DNA from 2 places in the Rhizobium sp. IY2 genome. Region 2 is predicted to be linked to the other one. Evidence: riboswitches for the same ligand, from Rfam matches in the RefSeq annotation. Region 2 holds a riboswitch; the other holds the start of a gene.
What was found. Region 2 has a riboswitch for S-adenosylmethionine ahead of metA (homoserine O-acetyltransferase MetA). Riboswitches for the same ligand answer to the same signal wherever they lie in the genome.
Positions count from the first base shown of each region.

Region 1: it holds a riboswitch for S-adenosylmethionine, as region 2 does, so the genes downstream of both, ACMUVN_RS26885 (O-succinylhomoserine sulfhydrylase) here and metA (homoserine O-acetyltransferase MetA) in region 2, are expected to answer to the same signal.

Region 1 is NZ_JBLKNU010000011.1:83,855-94,153, reverse strand. It holds gene phoU (phosphate signaling complex protein PhoU) at 1-37, shown strand, start outside; gene phoB (phosphate regulon transcriptional regulator PhoB) at 185-868, shown strand; gene ACMUVN_RS26910 (GcrA family cell cycle regulator) at 1,129-1,662, opposite strand; gene ACMUVN_RS26905 (aspartate aminotransferase family protein) at 2,086-3,285, shown strand; gene argF (ornithine carbamoyltransferase) at 3,326-4,240, shown strand; gene ACMUVN_RS26895 (Hsp33 family molecular chaperone) at 4,330-5,322, shown strand; gene apaG (Co2+/Mg2+ efflux protein ApaG) at 5,478-5,870, opposite strand; gene ACMUVN_RS26885 (O-succinylhomoserine sulfhydrylase) at 6,136-7,320, opposite strand; SAM riboswitch at 7,363-7,441, opposite strand; gene ACMUVN_RS26880 (2'-deoxycytidine 5'-triphosphate deaminase) at 7,515-8,609, shown strand; tRNA gene ACMUVN_RS26875 (tRNA-Gly) at 8,669-8,742, shown strand; gene ACMUVN_RS26870 (DUF995 domain-containing protein) at 8,873-9,382, opposite strand; gene ACMUVN_RS26865 (glycoside hydrolase family 26 protein) at 9,400-10,299, opposite strand, start outside.
Region 2 is NZ_JBLKNU010000004.1:204,656-214,954, reverse strand. It holds gene ACMUVN_RS16785 (GntR family transcriptional regulator) at 1-541, opposite strand, end outside; gene ACMUVN_RS16780 (aldose epimerase family protein) at 672-1,694, opposite strand; gene metA (homoserine O-acetyltransferase MetA) at 1,921-2,844, opposite strand; SAM riboswitch at 2,893-2,970, opposite strand; gene ACMUVN_RS16770 (ABC transporter ATP-binding protein/permease) at 3,085-4,974, shown strand; gene ACMUVN_RS16765 (DUF5666 domain-containing protein) at 5,048-5,677, opposite strand; gene ACMUVN_RS16760 (ABC-F family ATP-binding cassette domain-containing protein) at 5,797-7,617, opposite strand; gene ACMUVN_RS16755 (thiamine diphosphokinase) at 7,620-8,270, opposite strand; gene ACMUVN_RS16750 (MarR family winged helix-turn-helix transcriptional regulator) at 8,334-8,861, opposite strand; gene ACMUVN_RS16745 (MDR family MFS transporter) at 8,978-10,299, shown strand, end outside.

The DNA of each region.
Region 1 (10,299 bases), on a different contig from region 2:
CGACAGCGCCAACACCGTCGGCGCGGTAACCGAATAACCGCCCGGGCCGGACGGCCGGGCTAGAAGCTTGCGTGCGCGCCCATCCGGGGCGCGCAAAGAGGTCGCAGCCAATTCTGAATTTGCGCAGGGTGCATTGCTTGAACCATCCCCGGTTCAAGGATCATGCGCGAGGAGACCGACACGCATGATCCCGAGAGTTGCAGTTGTTGAAGACGAGGAAGCCCTGAGCGTGCTTCTTCGCTACAATCTCGAAGCGGAAGGCTTCGAGGTCGATACCATCCTTCGTGGCGACGAAGCCGAAATGCGGCTTCAGGAGCGCACGCCCGATCTGCTCATCCTCGATTGGATGCTGCCTGGCGTCTCCGGCATCGAACTCTGCCGGCGCCTGCGCATGCGGCCGGAAACCGAGCGCCTGCCGATCATCATGCTGACGGCGCGCGGCGAAGAGAGCGAGCGCGTCCGCGGGCTTTCGACGGGGGCCGACGATTATGTCGTCAAGCCCTTCTCGACCCCCGAGCTCGTTGCCCGCGTCAAGGCGATGCTGCGCCGCGCCCGTCCCGAGGTGCTGTCGACGGTGCTGAAATGCGGCGATATCGAACTCGACCGCGAAACCCACCGGGTCCATCGCAAGACCCGCGAAGTCCGCCTCGGCCCCACCGAATTCCGCCTGCTGGAATTCCTGATGTCGTCGCCGGGCCGGGTCTTCTCCCGCTCGCAGCTTCTCGACGGTGTCTGGGGCCACGATATCTATGTCGACGAACGCACGGTCGACGTCCATGTCGGCCGCCTGCGCAAGGCGCTGAATTTCTCCAACATGCAGGACGTCATCCGCACCGTCCGCGGTGCCGGTTATTCGATGGAAGCCTGAGGGCCTCCATTCTGATTGCTGACAACGTCGCTCGAGCTAGCGTCTGCCCCTCACTCTAACCCTCTCCCCGTAAACCGGGGCGAGGGCACGTGCCCTGCGAGAGGTCAGCGGGGAACGGAGAGGTCGCGGCATATCCCCTTCGCCCCGCAAGCGGGGAGAAGGTGCCGGCAGGCGGATGAGGGGTAGCCATCCGCGCGAACCAATAACTACAAAAAAACGGGCCAGTCGGCCCGTTTCTCTTGTCCGGCGATGTTACCCGCTCAGCTGGCCCGCGCTGCTGCCCGGCGGCGTTCGTTGACCGGCTGGTAGGCAAGCTTCTGGTGATAGCTGCAATAGGGCGAATTGTCGGGGGATTCGCAGCCGCAGAAGTGGAAGTCGTCCTTCAGCGGATCGCCGACCGGCCACTTGCAGGTGCGTTCGGTCAGTTCCGTCAGGCCGAGGCGTCGGGAAATCGGAACGACCACGTTGCCTCTCGGCACGTATTCCATTTCCTCGATCGTTTCGATCTCGATCTCTTCCTTCAGCATCGTCGCGCCCTGCTGGCGGGTAACGGTGCGAGTGGCGACCCGTGAGGCGTAGTTCGGCGCGCGCGGCGCAGAAGTATTGCGTTTCGGCGTTCGGGCGGCATTGGCGGTACCGCCGGCCTTGGCACGGCCGGGGAGGCTCAGCCGATGCACCTTGCCGATGACCGCGTTTCTGCTGACGCCACCAAGTTGTGCCGCGATCTGGCTGGCGCTCAGTCCTTCGGCCCAGAGCTTCTTGAGTTTCTCGACCCGCTCGTCTGTCCAGTTCATGCCCTGTCTCCACCTTTTGCGTTGGTGATGGCAGAATCCCTCACCGTTGTCCCGGAAGGCTCCGAAACAAGAAACGCTTGATCAATTTTGGTGACTAGTTCCGCCGCATGCAGTCTAGTAATTGAACTTTAACCTAGTGTGAGGCTGACTCCGTGACAAGAGTCGCATGAATCCGGATGAATCGAATTTCAAGTTTTCCCCAACTTGCTGCCCCGGCGTGGCATTTCTGCAATAATGCCTGTTGAGGACGGATAATGCTGCTGTACAAGCTTGCTGCATGCGCTAAGGGCGCAGTTTTGTTGACATTGCAGCGCGAAAAGGAAATAGTGCCAGTCGCCGCCGCAAGGCGGCATTTTTGATTTTTCGGGCCTGGTTTTCTTAGCCGGAGTCCGGAGCTTGATAACATCGATGGGAGATCGCGCTATGGCTGAAGCCGCGCCGCTTTATGACACCTATTCTCGTGCCCCGTTGCGGTTCGAGCGAGGCGAGGGCGTGTGGCTGATCACCGAAAGCGGCGAGCGATATCTCGATTTCGGCGCCGGCGTCGCCGTCACTTCGGTCGGCCACAGCAATCCGCATGTGGTCGGTGCGCTGAAGGAGCAGGCCGACAAGGTCTGGCATCTCTCCAACATCTATGAGATCCCCGGTCAGGAGCGTCTGGCCAAACGGCTGACCGACGCCACCTTCGCCGACAAGGTGTTCTTCACCAATTCGGGCGCCGAGGCGCTCGAATGCGCGATCAAGACGGCGCGCCGTTATCAGTATTCCAAGGGTCATCCCGAGCGCTTCCATATCATCACCTTCGAGGGCGCCTTTCACGGCCGGACGCTGGCGACGATCGCCGCCGGCGGCCAGGAGAAATATCTTGAGGGCTTCGGCCCCAAGGCGCCCGGTTTCGATCAGGTGGCTTTCGGCGACATCGAAGCGGTGCGCGCCGCGATCACCGATGCCACGGCCGGAATTCTCATCGAGCCGGTGCAGGGCGAGGGCGGCGTGCGTCCGGCCACCCCCGAATTCATGAAGGCGCTGCGCCAGATCTGCGACGAAAATGGCCTGCTGCTGATCCTCGACGAGGTCCAGACCGGTGTCGGGCGCACCGGCAGGCTCTTCGCCCATGAATGGTCGGGCGTCACCCCCGACATCATGGCGGTCGCCAAGGGCATCGGCGGCGGTTTCCCGCTCGGCGCCTGCCTTGCCACATCAGAGGCTGCCTCCGGCATGAAGGCCGGCACGCACGGCTCGACCTATGGCGGCAATCCGCTCGCCATGGCCGTCGGCAGCGCCGTGCTCGACATCATTCTCGCCGATGGCTTCCTCCAGCAGGTGCGCGACGTCGCGCTTGTCTTCCGCCAGGGCCTCGCTTCGCTGAAGGACCGTTATCCCGATGTGATCGAGGATATCAGGGGCGAGGGGCTGTTGCTCGGCGTCAAGGCCGCCATTCCCTCGGCCGAACTGCTGCAGGCGATCCGCGCCGCCCATCTGCTCGGCGTGCCCGCCGGCGACAATGTCATCCGCCTTCTTCCGCCCCTCGTGGTCACCGCCGAGGAAGCCCGCGAGGGCCTTGCCCGCATCGAGCGCGCGGCCGAGAGCATTCGCGCCTCCAAGGTCAAGAAGACGGCTTGAAGGGATTGCCGCCTGCGGGCGCAGCACAGGTAAGAAGACTATGGCTCCTAAACATTTCCTCGATCTTTCGGCGGTCACGTCAGCCGATCTCAGAACCATCATGAACGATGCGCTCGCCCGCAAGCAGGCCTTCAAGGCCGGCACGGGCGACAAGCCGCTCGCCGGCAAGATGCTGGCGATGATCTTCGAGAAGCCGTCGACGCGCACCCGCGTCTCCTTCGATGTCGGCATGCGCCAGCTCGGCGGCGAAACGCTGTTCCTGTCCGGCACCGAGATGCAGCTCGGCCGCGCCGAGACGATCGGCGACACCGCCAAGGTGCTGTCGCGTTATGTCGATGCGATCATGATCCGCACCACCGAGCATTCCAGGCTGCTGGAGCTTGCCGAGCACGCGACCGTGCCCGTGATCAATGCGCTGACGGATGACACCCATCCCTGCCAGATCATGGCCGATATCATGACCTTCGAAGAGCATCGCGGCCCGATCAAGGGCAAGACCATCGCCTGGACCGGCGATGGCAACAATGTGCTGCATTCGCTGGTCGAAGGGGCGGCGCGCTTCGGCTATCGCATGAACATGGCCGTGCCCCTTGGCTCGGAGCCCAAGGATCACTATCTGAACTGGGCCCGCAATGAGGGCGCCGAGATCATGCTCTGCCATGATGCCGACCGTGCGGTCGCCGGCGTCGATTGCGTGGTGACCGATACCTGGGTCTCCATGAATCAGGAACATCGGGCCCGGGGTCACAATGTCTTCCAGCCTTATCAGGTCAACGCGGCTTTGATGGCGAAGGCCGGCAATGATGCATTGTTCATGCATTGCCTGCCTGCTCATCGCGGTGAGGAAGTGACGGACGAAGTGATCGACGGTCCGCAATCCGTAGTCTTCGATGAGGCGGAAAACCGCCTTCATGCGCAGAAGTCGATTCTTGCTTGGTGCCTGGGCGCGATCTGAACCATAATCTGGTGTCGCGAGTCACACACTCGCGACCGCGCGAGCGAAGGCCACGCTGGGCAGTCGCTTGAAAACTAGGAGTGAAAGCCATGGCAGAAGCTGCAGCCGCCCTCGGCCAGTTTGATTTCGCCGGCGATGACCATGTCGTCCCTTTTCAGGTGGAGGGTCTGGATGTGCGCGGCCGCGCCGTCCAGCTCGGCCCGATGCTCGATGCGATCCTCGAGCGCCATCATTACCCCGCTCCCGTCGCCCGGCTGCTTGCCGAAGTCGTCGTGCTGACGGTGCTGCTCGGAACCTCGCTGAAATTCGACGGCAAGTTCACGGTGCAGACCAAGGGCGATGGCCCGGTCGATCTTCTCGTCGCCGATTTCTCGACGCCGGAAAATGTCCGCGCCTATGCCCGTTTCGATCAGGCGCTGCTCAACAGGGCGATTGAAGCAGGCGAAACCGAGCCGGAGCAATTGCTCGGCAAGGGCGTGCTCGCCTTCACCATCGACCAGGGCAAGTTCGGCCAGCCCTATCAGGGCATCGTCGCGCTCGACGGCACCTCGCTGGAGGAGATCGCCGGCGTCTATTTCCGCCAGTCGGAACAGATCCCGACGCGCGTGCGCCTGGCCGCGGCCGAACTCTTCGATCGTGACGAGGCGGGCAAGCCGCGCCATCGCTGGCGGGCAGGCGGCCTTGTCGCCCAGTTCCTGCCGGAGGCGCCGGAGCGCATGCGCCAGCCGGATCTCCACGGCGGCGACGGCGACACCGGCAACCGCCTGCATGGCGAGGACGATGCCTGGGTCGAAGCCCGTTCGCTGGTCGAGACCATCGACGCCGACGAACTGACGGATCCGCTGGTCGGGACCGAACGGCTGCTGTTCCGCCTGTTCCATGAGCGTGGCGTGCGCGTCTACGAACCGCGCGCCGTCTTCGACCGCTGCAGCTGCTCGCGGGAGAAGATCAAGGGCGTGCTGAAGGGCTTTTCGGCCGAGGAGATCGAAGCCAGCCAGGAAAACGGCGAGATCGCCGTGACCTGCGAATTCTGCTCGACCACCTACCGCTTCGAGCCGGCCGAGCTTCAGCCAGCTGAATAGTAGAGTGTTTGCCAAGGCTGTCCCGCTTGCGCGGATAGCTGCCCCTCACCCTAACCTTACCGGGGTCGAACCACTCGTCTCGACCCCGGTTGGTGCCGGCAGGCGGATGAGGGGCAGGCCTCGGCAATCTCCCAAGGGCGGGACATCGTTACACGTCAGTTAAGCACCCGCAGCAGCCCAGGCGAATCCAGCGAGAAGGCGGGGATCTCGACATCGAACATCTCACCTTCGTCCGTTTCCATCTGGTAATGGCCGAACATCAGCCCTGAGGGGGTGTCGAGCGGGCAGCCGGAGGAATATTCGTAGGTGTCGCCGGGGCTGAGCCGTGGCTGTTCGCCGACGACGCCCGGGCCCGTCACTTCGTCCACCAGTCCGTTCTGGTCGGTGATATTCCAGTAACGGTTGACCAGGCGAACGGCTATGCCGGAATTGTTGCTGATGACAATCCGGTAACCCCAAACATAGCGGTCGTCTTCCGGATCGGATTGCTCCTCCAGATAGAATGGTTCGACCACAACTTCGATCTCTCTTGTGAGGGCGCGATACATGCCTTGCACCTTAGTCAAGATATGTTACCCGTATCTTATAAGAGGCCCTGTCCGTCAAGAAACGGAACGTTGATCGTCACTGAAACTATGATGATCGAAGGGTTTTCGATCGTTAAGCCTAATTGTCAGTGTTAATTCCAGATCGGAACGCCGGCACGACCGTAGTTGTTCCCCCGGCCGAACCGTGGTGAGGTCCGGCGAGCCGAACCCCAGTGAGATCAGGCGAGCCGAACCCCGAGTGAGGTCCGGCTCCCATTGTCGTCGATCAGGCCGAAACCTTGGCAAGCGCCCGCGCGAAATCCTCGATCAGATCGTCGGTATCCTCGATGCCGGCCGAAAGCCGCACCGTGCCCGGAGAAATGCCGAGTTCGGCGCGCGCCTCCTCCGTCAGGTTCTTGTGCGTCGTCGTTGCCGGATGGGTGATCAGGCTCTTGCTGTCGCCGAGATTGTTGGAGATCTTGACGATCTCCAACGCGTTCTGCAGGGCAAAGGCCGCTTCCTTGCCGCCCTTGAGCTCGAAGGCGACCAGCGTCGAGCCGCCGGTCATCTGCTTGGCGATGATATCGGCCTGCGGATGGTCCTTGCGGCCGGGATAGATCACCTTGGCGATCTTGCCCTGCTCGGCGAGGAAATCGGCGATCTTTGCCGCATTCTGCGTCTGCTGGCGCACGCGCAGCGGCAGCGTCTCGATGCCCTTCAGCAGCGTCCAGGCGTTGAACGGCGACATGGCCGGGCCGGTATGGCGGAAATAGTCGTGCAGGTTCTCGTCGATCCATTCCTTGTCGGCAAGCACGACGCCGCCGAGGCAGCGGCCCTGGCCGTCAATATGCTTGGTGGCGGAATAGACGACGATATGGGCGCCGAGTTCCAACGGCTTCTGGAACAGCGGCGTGGCGAAGACATTGTCGACGACGACCTTGGCGCCGATCTGGTTGGCGAGCTTGGCGACGCCTGCGATATCGATCACTTCGAGCGTCGGGTTGGTCGGGCTTTCCAGGAAGAACACCTTGGTCTTCGCAGTGATCGCCTTTTCCCAGTTGGCCAGATCCCGGCCGTCGATCAGCGTGCAGTCGATGCCGTATTTCGGCGCCAGCGTCTCGACCACCCAGCGGCAGGAGCCGAACAGGGCGCGCGCGGCGACGATATGATCGCCTGATTTCAGCTGGCAGAGGATCGCCGCGGTGACGGCCGCCATGCCGGAAGCGGTGGCGCGGGCATCCTCCGCGCCTTCGAGCATGCACATGCGCTTTTCGAACATGTCGTTGGTGGGGCTGCCGTAGCGGGCGTAGATGAAGCCCTCCGTCTCGCCCTTGAAGCGGGCTTCGGCCGCTTCCGAGGTCTCATAGACGAAACCCTGCGTGAGATAGATTGCCTCGGACGTTTCGCCATATTGCGAACGCAGCGTGCCGCCGTGAACGAGTTGGGTTGCGGGGCGCCAGGACTTGCTCATGCCATCACCTTCACATAACAAAAAAACCGGTCGCAAAAGCAGACCGGTTTCAACCCGGTCTTTTTAGCCACTTGTTTAACGTGGCTGCAAGCCGACCGGCCAAATCACCACGGGATAATTCTGCAATACTGCTGTTAGCTGCTTGCGTCAATTCCCCGAGTTTGGTTTTGTCGGCGGCAAATGATGGATGAGGCATGATGGCTCGTGAAACGGGAATTCTGGCGGATCGCGCGATATCAGCGCTGTTCGAAACGGAGCGTCTGATCTCCGAACGGGAGCTGGACCGCGACCAGATCCAGCCGGCAAGTCTCGACCTGCGCTTAGGAAGCAAGGCCTTTCGCGTTCGCGCCAGCTTCATGCCCGGCCCCTCGCATCTGGTGTCGGACAAGCTCGACCGGCTGAGCCTGCATGTGATCGACCTTTCCGAGGGCGCGGTGCTCGAGACCGGCTGCGTCTACATCGTGCCGCTGATGGAGAGCCTGGCGCTGCCGGCCGACATGTCGGCCTCGGCCAACCCGAAGAGCTCGACCGGCAGGCTCGATATCTTCACCCGCGTCATCACCGATTACGCCCAGGAATTCGACAAGATCCCGGCCGGTTATTCCGGCCCGCTCTATCTCGAAATCAGCCCGCGCACCTTCCCGATCGTGGTGCGCCGCGGCTCGCGCCTGTCGCAGATCCGCTTCCGCGTTGGCCATTCCCTGCTCGGCGAGCCGGAACTCTTGAAGCTGCATGAAAGCGAGACGCTGGTCGCCAGCAAGCAGCCGAACGTATCGGGCGGCGGCATCGCGCTGTCGATCGATCTGGCCGGCGACAAGGACGGCCTGATCGGCTATCGCGGCAAACATCACACCGCCGTCGTCGATGTCGACAAGAAAGCCCAGCATGACATCTATGATTTCTGGGAACCGCTTTATAGCCGCGGCCGCAACGAGCTGATCCTTGATCCGGACGAGTTCTATATCCTCGTCTCGCGCGAGGCAGTGCACGTGCCGCCGGATTATGCCGCCGAGATGACCCCCTTCGATCCGCTGGTCGGCGAATTCCGCGTCCATTATGCCGGCTTCTTCGACCCGGGTTTCGGCCATGCGCCTGCCGGCGGGCGCGGCAGCCGCGCCGTGCTCGAAGTGCGCAGCCACGAAGTGCCCTTCATCCTCGAAGACGGCCAGATCGTCGGCCGCCTCGTCTACGAGCACATGCAGGAAAAGCCGGCAAGCCTCTACGGCTCCGGCCTCGGCTCCAACTACCAGGCCCAGGGCCTCAAACTCTCGAAACACTTCCGCATCTGAGGCGTTACACCAGGCGCGACTTGACAGCCGCCCCCATCTGTTGGAAATCTCAGCTCATCGCGGGTGTAGCTCAATGGTAGAGCAGCAGCTTCCCAAGCTGAATACGAGGGTTCGATTCCCTTCACCCGCTCCAGCCACCCTCAGGCCGTTCGCCGCCTTTTGAAGGCGCTTCGCGATCTTTTATGAAAAGGGTTGCGCGCAGGCACCGGCTCCTACAAGGAAACAGATGGCGCCTCGGCCGCGCGCAACCCCTAGCTTCGCCTTTATTTGGTCTTACTGACGCTCGTCTCAATTCTCCCCAATTGAGACCTCACGTAGTCGCCGTGGCGAAGCTTTGCGAATTCGTCGGTGGCTTGTGTCCGTCTGCTCTTGAACACGTACCATTGACCGTCCGGTTCGCGTTTCTGATAGATCAGGCCGCCCTTCTTGCGGTGGCTGAAACAGGTGATTGCCGTCGCCGTTCCGGTCTTGGCGTGCCAGTCGGCGTTGAAGCAGAGTTTGCCCGACTCCGTGACGAACCAGCGGCCCATGCCGAAGGATGGCGAGCCATTTTCCCGCGACCAGGCGGTAAAGCGACGCGCCTTCGCGGAGAAGTAGCCGGCGCCGGCTTTCCACATCCAGGAATTCTGGTTGTAGAGCTGATAGATCTCCGCGCTGCTCATCGGCTTTGCCGTCTCGATCCCCGCAGGCTCATTGTTTGCGGCAGCGGACGCGGCCGTGGCGATACCGCTGGTCAGGGCGACGGCCAGGAACATTTTTTGAAGCATGGACATGTTCAGGTTCCTTCTGTTCAATTGATGCTTTCGCGGACGAGCCGCCAGTCGGGGCGGCCATAACCGTCCGGCCACGGATAGACTTCACGGTCGTTGAAGTAGATGACGGCGCTCAGGGCCGGGAACTGCGGATAGCGTTTCGTTACGCTCTCAGCCCAGTTTCGCACGAAGGAATCGTCGCCTTCGTAGCCGAGTTCGGCAACCATGATGGGCTTGCCGTAACCCGCGACACGGGCGTATCCGGGCGCAAGGTGCTCGGCAAACGTCTGGTCACGGCCAGTCTTGTCCCTGTCGTATTGCTCGAGGCCAAAGACCGAGAGGCCGATGATATCGACGACATCACTGCCGGGATAAAAGGCCTGAAGCCCCTCATTGCCCTTCGGTGACCACATGTATTTGGCCGTCTTCAGGTGGACCTTGCAGACCTCCACCATCCGGCGATAGGCCTTGGCATAATCGGCGCCCTGCCAATGCGACCAGGAGAACTGGCTGTCGGTTTCGTCCATTTCCTGTCCCCAGCGAATGATGACCGGACTTTTCAGCGTGGCAGCGGTCGAGCAGACGGCGGCCATGTTCGCATCGCGCGAACCGTCCAGGATGCTGTGCAGCAGTTCCTGCGAGGTTTGGCGCCAATCGCGTGACCAGGTCCAGGGCTCGACCGAGATCAGCAGGGTGCGACCACGCGCTTGCGCATAGTTGTCGGCGAGGACGAGCGTGCCCAGATCGACATCTTCCCAGGGCAGGAAGAGGTGTTCGATCTTCGAATCGGGCGAGGCGCCCAAATCTCCGTGCGGATCATAGGCGCCGAACGTGATCGACTCCTTCGTGACGACCGGCATTTTGGTCGGCGGCGCGATGGACGATGTCGTCATGGCCAGCGGCTGCCCTTCGGCAGAACCGCCCAGAGCGGTCGGCAG
Region 2 (10,299 bases):
CGTAGAGCGATCCCTCGCCACCGGCATCGTGCCCAAGGAACTTGATCGGCACCACGGCGCGTTCAATCGCCAGCGGCAGGCCATCGGCAAGGCGCAACCGGTCGAGTCTCAGCACCGGCTCGTCGCCGCCGAGGCCGAGCAAGAAGGATTCCTCCGGCGACGGCGTATTGACCGCCCGCGACAATACCCGCGCAGCCGGCAGACGCCCGCGCGAGCGCATGTCGGCAGAGAAGGAGGAAAGCCGCCAGAGCGACTGCTCCATGCGTTCCACTTTGCTCGAGACGAAAGTACCGCTTCCGTGGCGCGATTCCAGCGCCCCTGAAGCCATCAGGTCGCGATAGGCGGTGCGCACGGTGACGCGTCCGAGCTTCAGTGCCTCGGCAAGGTCGCGCTCGCCCGGCAGCGCAGTGCCCGGCTTCAGCAATCCTTCCTGAATGAGACCGGTCAGCGTCTGCGCCAGCCGCTTGTAGAGCGGCCCGGTCAGCGCCTCGTCACGCAGGCCGCGGTTCTTCAGTTCCGCTATCAGACTGGTTCTATCCATGGGCGCATAATAGAACCTATCTAGAACCAATCGGCAAGACGGAATCGAGCATAGAAAGAAAAAACCCTCACCGGTGGACCGGCAAGGGTTTCATAGCAATCAAATTTGACAGCCGTGCGTGCGCAGAAACTCAGTTCTTGGTGAAGATATAATCCGTCTCCTGGCGAAGCACCTCGCCGGGACGCAGGACGGCATTCGGAAAACCTTGGTGATTGATGGCATCCGGCCAGACCTGCGTCTCCAGGCAGAACCCGGCGAATGGACCATATTTGCGCCCGCCGATGCCGAGCGCCTCGGTATTAAGCTTGAAGCCGGCATAGAACTGCACGCCCGGCTCAGTGCTGCGCACTTCCAGCGACACCCCGGAATAGAGGCTGCGGGCAAGCGCGACGCTCCGCTTGGCGGTGCGCTCGGCGGACAGGCAGAAATTATGATCGTACAACACTTGTTCGCTGCCGACGAAACGCTTCATCGGCGCCATCTCGCGGAAATCGAATTCCGTGCCGTCGACGGAACGGATCTCCCCGGTCGGCACCTGCTTCTCATCGGTCGGCAGATAGTGATCGGCGGCAATCATGATGTCGTGGCCAAGCGCATCTTCGCGACCGTCGAGATTGAAATAGGCGTGCTGGCAGACATTGGCGAGCGTCGGCTGGTCGCTGGTCGATTCGTAGGTGATCGACAGTTCGCCATTGCCATGCACCCGGAAAGTCGCCTGGATGGTGCAATTGCCGGGATAGCCCGCACGGCCATCGGGATCGACGATCTTCAGCACCACGCGGTCGACGTCACGCTCGACGATCGTCCAGTTGCGTTTGGCGATATTGTCGCTGCCGCCATGCAGATGCGTCACGCCATTTTCGTTCAGCTCGAGCTGATGGTCCTTTTCGTCAAGCGTGAATTTGCCGCCGCCGACACGGTTGGCGCAGCGGCCGGGGGTCGCGCCGAAGTAGGCCGAATAAAGGGGATAGCTGTCGAAATCGTCAAAGCCCAGCTGCAGCGGAGCGTCATGTCCCTCAAGGCGCAGATCCTGGATGACCGCACCCCAGGTCATAATCTTGGCCGTCAGCCCGCCGCCCTTGATCTCGACGCGATAGACGGTCTCGCCCGCCTTCGTCTGCCCGAAAACATCCCGCTTCAACTTATCCGACATCATCGACCGTCCATTCTATCCCGGCTGCCTATTCCTCATCGAAATCGATTTAGGAATTTCAGCGATTCAAACTGTTGCAGCGTCCTTGCACGGCTGACAAAGACGCGCGGGCGCTGTGGTGTTCCGGACCGGAACCTGCCCGCATTTGTTCCAAACCGCAACCGGGCGGAGTAGAAAGAAATGCTGCAGCAGCGATGCGGCATCGGCTCAAGGCGCGATGGTGCCCTCAGAGGTCCATGCCGATCTCTTCCACGTCATAGGGCGTCGTCTGGTAGATTTCGTTGATCCAGTTGCCGAACAGCAAATGCGCATGGCTGCGCCAGCGATTCTGCGGCGCAAGCGCCGGATCGTTATGCGGGAAGTAGTTGTGCGGCATCTTGATCGGCACGCCGGCATCGACGTCACGGAAATACTCGTCGGAGAGCGAGGTGGAATCATATTCGACATGGTTGAACATGTAGAGCCGCCGGCCCTTCTTCTCGTGCACGAGGCACACGCCCATCTCGGCTGATTCCATCAGGATCTCCAGATCTTCGGATTTCTCGATATCGGCGCGGCGCACTTCGGTCCAGCGCGACACCGGCACTTCGAAATTGTCGGAAAAGCCGTTGAGATAGATGGAGGAAGGCTTCAGGTTCCGGTGGCGATAAACCCCGAAGGCCTTCTCCTTCAACTCGTATTTCGGAACGCCGTGGAAATGATAGATCGCAGCCATCGCGCCCCAGCACACGTTCATCGTCGAATGGACATTCGTTTCCGTCCAGTCGAGGATCTGCTGCATTTCCGCCCAATAGGTGACGTCCTCATAGGGCAAAAGCTCGATCGGCGCCCCGGTGATGATGAAGCCGTCGAACTTGCGCTGCTTCACCTCTTCCCAGGTCTGGTAGAAGGAAAGCAGATGGTCTTCGGACGTGTTCTTCGCCTTGTGGCCGCCGATGCGGATCAACGACAGCTCCACCTGCAGCGGCGAGGCGCCGACGAGGCGGGCCATTTGCAGCTCGGTCTTGATCTTGTTCGGCATGAGGTTGAGCAGCCCGATCTGCAACGGACGGATATCCTGACGGATCGCCATCGTCTCGGTCATCACCCGCACACCTTCCTGAACCAGGGTTTCGAAGGCGGGCAACGTATCGGGGATCTTGATGGGCATTGCGGTCACTCGATCAAAAACAAAAAACCGGCGGCGAAAAAAATCGCTACCGGTCCGCACGCGGCCCTTTAGCGACTTTTTTAACGTGGCTGCAAGCCGGCCGGCCAAATCACCACGGAGCACTTTAATTAGCCCCAGTCGGACCGCGAATCAATGGCGAAAGCATGCAGGCACGGCCCATGCAAGCATCATCACACTTTAATGACTGATAGAATCTGTTGATAGACCGGTAACGCCACCATGTTAATAATGGGGGCATGGGCGGTGTGGAAAAGTGTAATGGCAGATAAGATCGAGAGGAGGCCGGGAATCCGGAGGCAGGATAGGGTAGGGTATGATCTCAGCCTGACATATCGCCTCGGGGTGATGTTCTCAGCATTCTGGAATTCGGAAGTGCGTGGCAAGGTGCTGTTTCTGGCGACCGTGCTGATTCTCGTCATCTTGGCGACGTCCTACGGCCAGGTCATACTCAATGAATGGAATGCTCCGTTCTACGACTCGCTGGAGCGCCGCGACCTCGGCGAATTCTTCCACCAGCTTGAAATCTTCGCGATGATCGCCGGCACGCTGCTGCTGCTCAACGTGCTGCAGGCGTGGCTGAACCAGATGACCGCGCTCTATATGCGCGAAGGTCTGTCGCGTGATCTCGTCGACCAGTGGTTGAAGCGCAAGCGGGCGCTACGGCTTGCTTCCAGTGGCCTGATCGGCGTCAATCCGGACCAGCGCCTGCACGAGGATTCCCGCAATCTCGCCGAAAGCACGACAGGGCTCGTTCTCGGCCTGCTGCAGTCGACCATTCTTCTGGTGAGCTTCATCGGCGTGCTCTGGGAGCTTTCGAGCGGATTCATCTTCCGCATCAGCGGCCATAGCTTCTCCATTCCGGGCTACATGGTCTGGGCGGCGATCTTCTATGCCGCTTCCGCCTCGGTGCTGAGCCAGGTCGTCGGCCGCAAGCTGGTGAAGCTCAATGCCGACCGGTTCTCGAAGGAAGCCGAGCTTCGCTTCACGCTGATGCATGCCAATGAGAACATGCCGGCGATCACCGTCGCCCGCGGCGAGGAAAACGAGCGTCGGCGCATCAACACCGATATCAGCTCGGTACTGAGGGTCGTCAAGCGGCTCGCCATGGCCAATACCAACCTCACCTGGGTTTCGGCCGGCTACGGCTGGCTGGTGATCGTCATCCCGATCATCGTCGCCGCCCCCGCCTATTTCTCCGGCGGCCTCACCCTTGGCCAGCTGATGATGTCCGTCGGCGCCTTCAATCAGGTCAACACGGCATTGCGCTGGTACGTCGCCAATTTCGGCCCGATCGCCGAATGGCGCGCCACGCTGATGCGCGTCACCGATTTCCGTCAGGCGCTGCTCGACATGGACGAGGACTTCGACCTGAAGGACAGCATCGCCTATGAAAGCACCGCGCCCGATACGCTGACACTGAAGGATGTGGTGATCGTCGCCAAGATCGGCGAAGACATCGACGAATGCGGCGGTTTCCGCCTGCGTGAAACCAATGTCGTGATCAAGGCCGGCGAAAAAGTCATGATCAACGGCGATCACAGCGTCAATCGTAAGCTGCTGTTCCAGGCGATGGCCGGCCTCTGGCCGTGCGGCAGCGGCACGATGGGGCTGCCGCCGGTCGACGACATGCTGTTCGTGCCGCAGATCGCCTATGTTCCCGGCGGCACACTGCGCGAGGCGCTGGCCTTTCCCGAAAGTCCTGATGCCTACGAGAAAGCCGCCGTCGAGGCTGCCCTCGAGAAGGCCGGCCTGCATTCGCTGATCGCCAGGCTCGATACCCGCGCCCGCTGGGACAAGCTGCTCGACAGCGACGAGCAGAAGGCGATCGGCTTCGCCCGCCTGCTGCTCGTACGCCCGCGCTGGATCATTTTCGACGAGGTGCTGGAAGGCATGGAGCCGGAATGGCAGGAAACCATGGCCAAACTGCTCACCACCCTGCCCGAAAGCGGCATGATCTATATCGGCCGTTCCGAAGCCTATCTCGAGGTGCTGAAGCCGCGCGTGCTGCATCTGCAGGCGCTGCCGTCAAGATCCGAGGAACCGCCTGTCGCCCAGACCGGCGCCAGCGCCAGTGCAGGCGCTGCCGCCGTGCCCGCGCCGGCGCTTTGATGCGTGCCGCCCCAAAGTGTGGAGCGGTTTTGGCAGAAGGGAATGCGTTAAGATAAAGATATGAGCCGGCTGCTCACATCGGCGGCGTGATGCCGTTGAGGCCGACAGCCACCTGGCTGGCCGAGATACTGCCGTCAGCCGCCTTCTCGCCGGTGACGATAACGCCGGCGCCAGTCTTCAAATCATCCTTGGTCGCCGGCGCCAGTGTCACGATCGGTGTCGCATCGGCAATCGTGATGGTCTTTTCCTTGCCCTGATAGGTCAGCGTGATCGTGTGGCCTTCGACGGATTTGACGGCGTTGCTGACGGTCGCGTTGGTCATCTGGCTGTTCGGCTGCGCATCCCAGGGACGGTTGCCCTCGCCGGTGCCTTTCATCGACGCCGGAAAGATCAGCACTTCGATCGCCCCATCCGGGCCGTTGCCCTTCGGAAGTGAGGCAACGCCGACGAAATCGCCGGGCTTGATATCCTCGACCGAGGCTTTCCGGATACCGCCGACTTTCCAGCCGGCTTTCAGCGTGATCGTCGCATCGCTGCCTTCGCGCGTCTTGACAACGAGTTGATCACCGCTGAGACTTTCGATGGCGCCGCGAATGCGGACGCGCTGGCTATCCTGCGCCTCGACGGCCTGCGATAGGGCAAGCGCGACAATGCCGCCGGCGGCAAGGGTTGTGAAAATTTTGGAATTGGGCTTGCGAGACATATGACTTTTCCTTGTCGCCATTGCGATCGGCAATATCCCCGGCTGCCGGGCGGCACTCTATGCCGCACGACGATCAACTGGCGAATCAAGGAAAGGTGAGCCGGCGCGTTTGGGAAGCCTCAGCCTTCCAGCTCTTCGCGTAGCATTTCGAGCTCCAGCCACTCCTCCTCCATTTTGGTCAGGCTGGAGCGCAGTTTTTCCATCTCGGCGGCAAGCCGGTTGAAGGCCGCGGCATCGCGCGTAAACAGATTGGGATCGGCCATCGCCTGTTCGCGCTTGGCGATCTCGGCTTCGGCTTTCGCCATCTCCTTCGGCAGATTGTCAAGCGCGAATTTCTGCTTGAAGGAAAGCTTGGTCTTGGCACTTCCTGCGGACGGCGCTGCCTCTTGCGTCTTCGGCTTCTCCGCCGCTTTCTCCGCCCTCTTGCGCTCCTCAAGCGCGCCCTTGCGCTGCGCAAGCATGTCGGAATAGCCGCCGGCATATTCGATCCAGCGACCGTCAGGCGCATCCGGCACGGCAGGCGCGATCGTCGAGGTCACGGTGCGGTCGAGGAAATCGCGGTCGTGGCTGACGAGAATGACGGTGCCGGGAAAGCCGGCGACGATTTCCTGCAGCAGATCGAGCGTTTCGATATCGAGATCATTGGTCGGCTCGTCGAGGATCAGGAGGTTCGCCGGACGCGAGAGGATACGTGCCAGCATCAGCCGGGCGCGCTCGCCGCCGGAGAGGCTTTTGATCGGCGTCCGCGCCTGTTCCGGTTGGAACAGGAACTCTTTCATATAGCCGGTAACATGACGCTGCTCGCCGTTGACGAGCAGGTTTTCGCCGCGCCCGTCCGTCAGGTAGTTGGCAAGCGTATTCTCGGGATCGAGATCCTCGCGCTTCTGGTCGAGCGTCGCGATCTCCAGATTGGTGCCAAGCTTTATCGTGCCGCTATCCGGGGAAAGCTGCCCGGTCAGCATCTTCAACAGCGTCGTCTTGCCGGCGCCGTTCGGCCCGACCAGACCGATGCAGTCACCGCGATGCACGCGGATCGAGAAGGGCATGACGATTGTCCGGTCGCCGAAGCTCTTGGTGATCTTGTCGGCCTCGATCACCAGCTTGCCGGATTCCTGCGCGTCCGAAACGGTCGCCTGCACGGTACCTTGTGGCCCTTTGTGGCCACGATATTGCGAGCGCATCGTCTGCAGTTCACCGAGGCGGCGCATGTTGCGCTTGCGTCGCGCCGTGACGCCATAGCGCAACCAGTGCTCCTCGCGCTCGATCGCCTTGCCGAGCTTGTGCTGCTCCAGCTCCTCGGCCTCCAGCACCTGGTCGCGCCAGGCTTCGAAATGCGCAAAGCCCCTGTCGAGCCGGCGTGAGGTGCCGCGGTCGAGCCAGACGGTTGCGGTCGAGACCTTTTCGAGAAAACGCCGGTCGTGCGAGATCAGCACCAAAGCGCTGCGGGTCTTCTGCAACTCGCCTTCCAGCCATTCGATTGTGGGAAGGTCGAGATGGTTGGTCGGTTCGTCGAGCAGGAGAATGTCGGGCTCCGGCGCCAGGACGCGGGCAAGGGCGGCCCGGCGCGATTCGCCGCCGGAAAGGGTCTTCGGATCTTCCTCGCCGGTCAGCCCGAGATGGGAGAGCAAATAGGTGACGCGGTAAGGATCATCGCCCGGCCCGAGACCGGCCTCGGCATAGGCCTGAACCGTGTTGAAGCCGGCAAAATCCGGCGCCTGTTCGAGATAACGCACCGTCGAGGACGGATGGCGGAAGACCTCGCCGGACTGTGCCTCGACCAGGCCGGCGGCGATCTTCAGCAGCGTCGATTTTCCCGAGCCGTTGCGGCCGACGAGACAGATCTTGTCACCAGGCTCGATCTGCAGCGCCGCCCCCGCGAGGAGCGGTGCACCGCCGAAGCTCAGGAAGATATCGTCGAGTTTCAGAATGGGAGGGGCCAAAATCAGACTCCGGAAAGATCATAGGGCCTGGCGAGCACGATCGCCTGGCCGCTGCGGAGCGAAAAGCGAACCTTGCCTTCCGCGACGTTGGAAATGGTGCGCGACGAGCCGAAAGGCAGATGAAAATCGGCCAGCGGATAACGCGCATTCTCGATGGAAAGCCCGATCAGCTCGCTGAACCCGGGCACGGAAAACAGGCTGCCCTTGGGAAGGTCCAGTTCGATCGTCCCGGCAATCAACGGCACGGCCTCTTCCTTGCCCGAGGTCAGCAGCACGTCGAAGCCCTCTTCCGCCAGGCTGACGGCCGACAGCAGATGCTGAAGCGCATGGTCCGAGCGTTCGCCGCCGAGCGCACCGGCCAGAATCAGCCGCCGCGCACCGCGCGCGATCGCTTCCGACACTGCGATTTCGCCATCGGTCGCCGCCTTCGCTGCGGGATAAGGCTGTTTCGGCACATCGGGAAATGCATCCTCGAGATCGGCGGGCGTCGAATCGAAATCGCCGACCCAGAGCTCGGGCATAATGCCGAGTGCTGCCGCATGCCGCATCCCGCCATCGGCCGCAATGAAGCGGCTGTCGCCGATGGCATGCCGCAGGCGCTCCGTCAGGCTGAGTTCGCCGCCAAGGAGAATGGTGAAGGTGGATTGGCTCATGGGCACTGCCCTTAGCGCAAACGGGGGGTCGAGGGGAAGGGGCGCCGAACGACGTGCCTCGCCTCAGCCCGGCGTATCCTTGTCGCGCGACAGGAAGACCGCCTCGTAACCGCCGATGAAACGCTCGAAAAGTATCGCGAAGCGATCGATATCTTCCTGCGGCCAGTCGGCGACGATCTCGGAGATGATCGCGAGCTTCTGCGCGACGATCTCGGCAAGCAGAGCCTGGCCGACCTCGGTCATGACGACAACGATCCGCCGCGCGTCGGCCTGCGAGGCCTCGCGGCGCAGGACGTTGCGCCCGACCATGTCGGCCACCACGCGGCTTGCCCGTGACGGATCGATGCGCAGCATCTCCGCGATCATGCCGACCGTGACCTCGCCGGCAGGCTGCGCCCTCCGCACGGCATCGAGCACATCGAGATGCGAAAGTTCAAGGCCCGGTGCGGCACTCTGGATCGCCAGCCGACCGATCAGCCGCCGACCGGTCATCAATCGCATGCGCGCCATGCTGCGGCCGATACGAGGCACGTTTTCCTCATTCGGCGTGGCGGATTGCGCGGAAATGGTCTTGGTCAGCACGTCACTCATGACGAGACCATAACAGAGCCGATGCGGAATTTGAACATGCTGATGTCAATAATGTGCTGTTGACAATTATATGCTGTTAGCACATAAAAGCTCATCAAACCCGGAATGACGCTCCCATGGACATGCAATTCGTGCCTGCGCCGCTCGTGACCGATCCTCGTCGCCGGCTTATCCTGTTCTTCTTCCTGATGACGGCCATGTTCATGGCGACGCTGGATAATCAGATCGTTTCCACGGCGCTGCCGACGATCGTCGGCGAATTCGGCCATCTCGAGCGCTTCGGCTGGATCGGTTCGGCCTATCTCCTGTCGCTGAGCGCCGTCATGCCGCTTTACGGCAAGCTCGGCGATCTCTTCGGCCGCAAATATGTGATGATGACGGCGATCACGATCTTCACCGTCGGCTCAGCGGTCTGCGGCCTTGCGGTCTCGATGGACACGCTGATCGCCGCCCGTGTGCTGCAGGGCCTTGGCGGCGGCGGCATCATGGTGTCGATCTTCGCCGTCAACGCCGATCTGTTCGAGCCGCGCGAGCGGGCGCGCTATCAAAGCTATTCCAGCCTCGTGCTGATGGCATCTGGTGCGATCGGCCCGGTGCTCGGCGGTACGATGAGCGATCTCTTCGGCTGGCGCTCGATCTTCCTCGTCAATGTGCCGATCGGCTTCATCGTACTTGCCGGCCTTGCTTTCATGTTGCCGTACCGAAAACCGCATCGCCGACCGAAGATCGACTATGCAGGTGCACTTCTGCTTGCCATGACGACGACAAGCATCGTGCTTGCCACCGACAGCAGCGAACTGTTCGGCGCATTGATCTCACCCCAGAGCGTCGGCATCGTCGCCTTCGGTGTGATCTGTGCCGTCATCTGGGTTTTCACGGAGCGCCGCGCGCCGGAGCCGATCGTTCCCCTGCAGCTCTTTCGCAATTCGACCTTCAGCCTGCTCCTGGTGATCTCGATCATGGGCGGCGCCATCGCCATCGGCATGGTCAATTATCTCGCCCTCTTCCTGCAGACCACCACAGGCCTTTCACCGTCCGCCGCCGGCCTGCTCTTCATCCTCCTGACCGGCGGCCTCGTCTGCGGATCGTTGACGGCAGGCCGCATCATCTCGAGGACGGGGCGCTACAAGCCCTTCGCCATCGCAAGCCTCACCTGCAGCGCCACCGCCTTTGCGCTATTGTCGCAGGTCCATGCGGGAACGCCGATCGCCTTCATCGGCGCGATCATGATGCTGCACGGTATCGGCATCGGCCTTGCCCAGCAGGTTCCCATCATCGGCGTGCAGAATGCAGCACCGGCCCGCGACGTCGGTGCGGCCACCGGCTCGGTGACGCTGTCGCGCATGGGAGGCGCTTCGATCGCCATCTCGATCTACGGCGCGATCATTGCCTCTGGGCTCGGCACGGTCGGCATTTCCATTCCCGGCGTCACCGATAT